2 regions of the Lysinibacillus sp. NPDC056185 genome follow, and region 2 is predicted to be linked to the other one. Evidence: riboswitches for the same ligand, from Rfam matches in the RefSeq annotation. Region 2 holds a riboswitch; the other holds the start of a gene.
The links. Region 2 has a riboswitch for FMN ahead of ribE (riboflavin synthase). Riboswitches for the same ligand answer to the same signal wherever they lie in the genome.
Positions count from the first base shown of each region.

Region 1: linked by a shared signal. The riboswitch ahead of ACMZ42_RS12810 (ECF transporter S component) and the one ahead of ribE (riboflavin synthase) in region 2 are both predicted to bind FMN.

Region 1 covers NZ_JBLLLQ010000011.1:31,949-35,373, reverse strand. The annotation lists gene ACMZ42_RS12815 (sodium-dependent transporter) at 1-431, opposite strand, end outside; gene ACMZ42_RS12810 (ECF transporter S component) at 596-1,183, opposite strand; FMN riboswitch at 1,407-1,605, opposite strand; gene ACMZ42_RS12805 (RNA polymerase subunit sigma) at 1,900-3,207, opposite strand; gene sigX (RNA polymerase sigma factor SigX) at 3,204-3,425, opposite strand, start outside.
Region 2 covers NZ_JBLLLQ010000001.1:344,596-348,020, reverse strand. The annotation lists gene ACMZ42_RS01745 (YibE/F family protein) at 1-458, opposite strand, end outside; gene ACMZ42_RS01740 (SDR family NAD(P)-dependent oxidoreductase) at 845-976, shown strand; partial or broken gene ACMZ42_RS01735 (short chain dehydrogenase) at 989-1,150, shown strand; FMN riboswitch at 1,379-1,504, shown strand; FMN riboswitch at 1,630-1,755, shown strand; gene ribE (riboflavin synthase) at 1,897-2,532, shown strand; partial or broken gene ribB (3,4-dihydroxy-2-butanone-4-phosphate synthase) at 2,745-3,335, shown strand.

The DNA of each region.
Region 1 (3,425 bases), on a different contig from region 2:
ATCCAAGGTGTTCCTACAATCTTTGCAAATAGTTCACTAGGATCAACGGAAGGATCAATAACAGCCCCAGTCACACCAAGGCCACTATATATAAAAATCCAACCTCCTACAACACTATAAAAACTTAATAATAGAAAACAGCCGAGCACTCCCATACGACCAACCCAAGCCCAACCTGTTTTCGTAGGTGCAATTTTTTTATAGGCAGTCACAGCCTCAGACTGTGTACCACGACCTAAAATATATTCTGATAATAACATCGGTAAACCAATCAACAATGTAAATAGCACAAAAATCAGGAAAAATGCTCCCCCGCCACTTTGTCCAGTAACATATGGAAGCTTCCAAATTGCCCCCAGTCCGATTGCAGCTCCAGCCGATGCTAAAATAAAGCCTAGTTTACTAGACCACTGACTCTTTTTTTCACTCATCTCTTCAAACTCCTCTAACTTACTCAACTCTTCCTTATTCTACAATAAAATAATACAGTCGACTAGATTAATTCTATATGTTACTTTTGCGTAATATTATCCAACACCTCAACCATTCTACATAAAAAACCTCGAACGCTTAACAGCTCGAGGTCTCATCCTAATTATTTTGTTAAATACATGGAACGCTGATGATCAATCCATTTACGCATTGTTGTGAATAGTAATGCCATGATGATAGTAATTAAAATACCCTTCACAATGTTAAATGGCAAGATACCAGCTACGATCATTTTATATAGTGAATCACCTACAACAGGCTCCATACCTAAAAAGTAAGTGTACATAGGTAAAAATACTGCATAGTTAAGGATGCTCATTCCTACTGCCATTACAATTGTTCCAGCAGCTAAACCTCCGATAAGGCCTTTAACTGTTTTGGAGCGATTAAAAACAAAGCTCACTGGTAAAATAAATAAAATACCTGTTGCAAAGTTCGCGATATGTCCTACCGGTACTCCCGTTGGCGTGCCTGAGAAAACCCAGTCCAACACATTTTTAAATAATTCTACTAAAATACCCGCTACAGGTCCCATAGTGATTGCTGCTAGTAATGCTGGCATATCACTGAAGTCCACTTCCAAAAACATCGGAAATGGCGGAATCGGGAAATTAAAAAGCATTAATAAAAACGAAATACTGCTCAGCATACCAATCGTAATATACGATTGAAGTTTAACATTTTTCTTCATAGAAAACTCTCTCCTCTTTGCTGATTCAATCTCGCAAGAAGAAAGGTTACGACCTAATCAATTATTATCATGAAAAAAACCCTTATGCAAAAGAGCATAAGGGAGAATAGGCATGATTAAAAAACGCCATTAATTAACTATTTTCTGAGCATACGCTGTGTGAAACCACATCGAAAAAACGCTCGTACATAGCTAAATTCATAACAATGAATGACGATCGTACCTCCATCTTCTCCCATCCAGACTTTAACTGTCGGCCTTGGAATTGCACCAAGTCAGCCATGCAAAAAAATTATTTGCACAGGTCGCGGGCTGAAGAGCCTTTAGTAAATCATGCGAGCTAATATGTCTTAAAGGAAACATTAGCGATTTACAACTCTATTACCGCCGGTCGGGATTTTCACCCTGCCCCGAAGATGAATCATTATTTTTTTATTTCATAGCCTTACTATAATGAATTATTAGAGAAAAGTAAATAGCTTTGCTTTAAAAAAATCCGATTAAACTTGTATGCTTTAATAAATACTCGTGAAAAGTAGCTTAAATCCTTATTCATCTCATCACCTATAGAGGCGAGAGACTTCGTAGGTGACGCTTCGCTTTCGCTACTGAAAATAATTGCTAAGTTAAATGACAAGAGCATTCACGCACATATAGTGGCGAGAATGCTCCAAAAATTTATTTATGTTCTGTTCGTCTATTTGTTGTTAGGCTGTTTATGGCATATATCGTTTATTGGCTCCTACAGGCTTTGGCAAGAATTTTTTTAAATCAAATCCTTCCCAGGTTTCCTGTACAACATTGTCTAAACGTATTTGTTGATCAAAGCTTGCAGCAGTGAGCATCATAGCTTCTATCAGTTGAGTTGCACGAACAGTATCCATGGTCGTTAAATCAAGCGACTCATCAAATGTAACAATAACGCCTTCTGCTACTTCTTTTACAGTGTATGCTATATTTTCTGGTACAACTGAAACGTATACATCATCATTTTTATTTCGCATATCGGTAAGCGCTTCTGTTACAGTGGGAAAAGTCTTACGAGAATCGGGTGATAAATATTCAGCTCCATTTTCATCTTTATATAAATAATAATTAAAATGATTTGAGCTTGTTAATGCCTTAGGATTACTTGGCTCTTCTTCCTTGGAAAATTTGTAGGCTGTACCATCAGGATTTTCAAACTCAATATCTTTATACTCTGAATCTGAGAATGTATCCTGTAAAGTCTCTAAATATTCATTAGTATCTGCTGAAGCAACATCATAATCATTTTTCTCCGGCAATACATGAACTAGTTTATCGCCCTTCTCCTTCAATTCTCCTTTATATGGATGATAGTTAGTAAAACCATTTGCTTTCTCATCAATTTGCGGCGCATACTTTTCATACATTTGTAATGTTGTAGGCTTTTTCTTCGGAAAATCAGTGGCAACTCGTTCATTTGGAATGATATACGTCATCGGTACGCTTTTCTTATCACGATTTGCCAAACCAATATGAAACACTACTGCTTCTGTTAAATCTTCCTCATAAACAGATGATCGTAGAGACATAATCCTTGAATGTTTTGCTACTATGTTGTTGGATTCCATAATCTTATCCTGGTTGACAAAGCTTTTCGCCGCTCGACTATCCTGCGATGTTGAATATTGAGAGGTTTCAGGAGCATTAGCCTGGTCTAATTTTGCATCATTATGATTCATGAACATAGAGCCTGTAATTACTGTTAAAGCGAAAACTGCTGCAACACTCATAAAGATTGGCCATTTACGAACTTTCTTCTTTGTTGTTGCAGTCTCGGTACTTTCTTGTTGCGTAGGAATACTGTGTTGTTGCTCTTGCGATGTTATTTCATCATCTATTGGTTGTTGTATAGCTTCTTGAAGATCGACATTATCCTGCAAGCGAGCATCTGTCAATAATCGATTTAATATTTCTTCTTTTGAACGGCGGTCAGAAAGCTTAGGGGCATTATTTAATAGATGCTCAAGTTGATCATCATCAAATTGGTTATGTGTCATTGCCGTTTCGCCTCCTGTTCTCTAACCTGTTGTAGCTGTTGCCGTAAAAATTTAATGGCACGATGCTGAGTGGTTTTTACCTTCGCTTCTGTCCAATCTAGTATTTGTGCAGTTTCTGCAATCGATAAGTCTTGAAAGTAGCGCATAATAATGACCATTTTTTGGTCACCTGTACAGTGTTCGAGTGCTACTTGCACCTGCATAAATTCATCACTGGC
Region 2 (3,425 bases):
GAAAATAATCCTTGTCTTTTACCGACAATTAGCAAAGCAAAAATAAAAATCCACGCCACTATCAAGACAAACTGATCACGTTTCACGTCTAAAATAGCCCCAGTTAAATCTCCATTTTTGTCTGTATTTACTTTAATGGAAACAAATAATTTATTCCCAACATGGTACTCTTGATCAAAAGCCCCAGATGCTGAATACTCATTTGTAAAATGAATAAGCTTACCTTTTTTTTCACCATTTTTTAATACAGCTGTAATTTGCTGAGTATATAAATGATCTTCATTTTCATACATATCTGTTACAGGGTTTGATTCTTTTAATTCCGTTTTTATAACTTCCGCAATTGGACGATCATAAAATGCTTCGTTGTGATAAACGAAAAAAACAGAAGCGATAAAGCAAATTGCGATAAAGGTATAAAATATAAATTTAGATTTTTTTTTCAAGATGTTTTGCAATAAAAAGCCTCCAATGTGAGAAAGGAATCTGATTGTACTTATGCGTTCATTGTTAAAATGGCACGAAAATGACTCACAATATCACTAATTTTTTAATGTCAAGCAGATTTAAAAAATGCCATTATAAAGTAACGTGCTAATTGAATAGAGGTTCCTTAATTATATAGTAGATTTTAGCTTACTTAGTTAGTTTTAGCATAATTAAATTATTGTTATTCATTATGTAAGTGTTTATTAATTTTTTGCTTATGACAAATGGGATGGTACAACATAGCATGTGAAGGAAGCGAAAAAATATAGGAGAAATCGCCATTATTCAGGACGCGATAGTTGAATTGATACTGGCCAGGTTAGGCAGTATTTAATCAAAAGAGGAATGGTTTGGCATGAAATGTGCTATTCCAGTAATGGAAAAGCAGGGTAAAGGATCGATTTTTAATACTGCTTCATCGGCAGGTATTCGTCCAGAACACAGTATCGCTGTATATTGCGCAAGTAAACATGCGGTAATCGGTTAAACGAAAGGCGCCACGATCGAGTATGCAAATAAAGGTATTCGTATTAATGCTGTGTGTCCAGGCGGCATCGTTACACCATTATTTCAAAGTGTTGGTGAAACACTTGAAAAAACAGGGTACGTACCAGAAGAAATGTCACGTGTATGTATGGGACGCCATGGTGAACCAGAATAAGTTGCAGAAGCGGTCCTATTCTTAGCATCAGATAAAGCAAGCTTCATGGCTGGTGCTGTTGTCTCTGTTGATGGTAGTTTGACTGTATAAATTTATTGTTTTTGTAGCAATTTACAAACGCAACGATAGGCAAACTTGCGAATGTGAAATGAATTATAGAAAAAATTTATAAAGAATTATCTGGATAATAAAATAAATTAGTGTTATCGTAAGAACTAGCTAAATAAAAATATCCTTCAGGGTAGGGTGAAATTCCCAATCGGCGGTGATGAAGAAATTCAAAGTCCGTGAGCGCAAGCTGATTTGGTGCAAATCCAAAACCGACAGTTATAGTCTGGATGGGAGAAGGGTAAAAGTGTGAGCTTTTTAAATTCGCTTGAGTTTATAAGGTGTATTTGAGTATGCTTTTATTTTAACTACTTCCCATTTTATAGTTGGGAAGTAGTTTTTGTTTTATTTGGCTAAAAAATTGAATAGCAGTAGTTCTTCGGGGTAGGGTGAAATTCCCAATCGGCGGTGATGAAGAAATTCAAAGTCCGTGAGCGCAAGCTGATTTGGTGCAAATCCAAAACCGACAGTGACAGTCTGGATGGGAGAAGAACGATGAGATGACAGCCTATGGAAAAAATATTATATCCATGAGGTTTATTTGTTGACGTCTTATGTATATGAACTCCCAAACCCCTTTATTCTAAGGGGTTTTTTGTTTGAGCGGAAATTATTAAATGAATGAAAGCAGGTGAAAAATGTTTACAGGAATTGTTGAGGATATTGGCACCGTAAAAACCATGCAAAGCGATCGACAAAGTATGAAAATCACCGTTATTTCAAAGAAAATGGTAGAGGATGTAAAGCTAGGGGACAGTATAGCGGTCAATGGTGTTTGTTTAACAGTGATATATTTTAATGGACAAGAGCTAACGATGGATGTAATGCCTGAAACAGTGAGCGCAACAAATTTACAGCAGCTCGCAGTTGGAGATCCGGTAAATTTAGAACGCGCTATGTCAGCTAATGGACGTTTCGGTGGTCATTTTGTATCCGGACATGTTGACGGGGTAGGGAAAATAGTGCGCAAGCGGCCATTAGCAAATGCAGTCTATATTGATATTGAACTATCGAAGGAGTTAACGAGCTACTGTATTCCAAAGGGCTCCATCACAATTGACGGAACGAGTCTAACACTCTTTCAGGTCGAGAAAAACGGTGTCACAGTATCACTGATACCTCACACATACAAGGAAACAATTTTAGGTATGAAAAAAATTGGTGATCTCGTCAATATAGAAACCGATTTAGTTGGAAAATACATTTTGCATCAACTTAAGTATGGACAGGAACCAACCATTTCAAGAGACTTCTTAGCAAAAAACGGGTTTTAACTTCTTTCAGCGAAGCCAAAACATCTGTACCTGTCGCTACGCTTTCGGTACAAAAAACATCCGCTGAAATAGAGGAACTTAGTCTAAGAACGCCACGGTCTGTGGAAACGGCTGAGTGACCAACGTCATGCTTGCAGGCCTAAGCAATCCGGACGCAATTATGCCGAGGCATAATTGATCTAATAACACTTTAAGAACTGGAGGTGGCGATATTGCTACATTCAATTGAAGAAGCAATAGAGGATTTAAAACAAGGGAAGATGATTATCGTAGTAGATGATGAGGACCGAGAAAACGAAGGGGACTTACTCGCACTTGCGGAATTTATGACCCCAGAAACGATTAACTTTATGGCGACCTATGGAAGAGGTCTTATTTGTACGCCGATTTCACAGGAGCTTGCACAAAAATTAGCATTAAAGCCAATGGTTAGTATTAATACTGATAATCATCAAACGGCATTTACCGTTAGTATAGATCATGTAGACACAACAACTGGAATTAGCGCCTTTGAACGGGCAATGACTATACAAAAAATGCTAAAACCACAGGCAAAAGCTGCGGATTTTCGTAGACCGGGCCATGTATTCCCGTTAATTGCAAAGGACAATGGTGTATTAGAGCGTAGAGGACATACGGAAGCTACAATTGATTTGGCCAAGCTATGTCATAGTATTCCTGCGGGCATTATTTGTGAAATTATGGGGGACAATGGCAAAATGCTACGCTTTAATGACCTTGTTAAATATGCAGCGCAACATGATTTAAAAATGATTTCAATTGAAGCATTGGCCACTTATCGTCTTAAACAAATAATGGAAGAAAACACACAGACAATATAAAGGATCATCAACAAAAGTTTGGAATGACATTTGTTAAAACGTACTTTATGT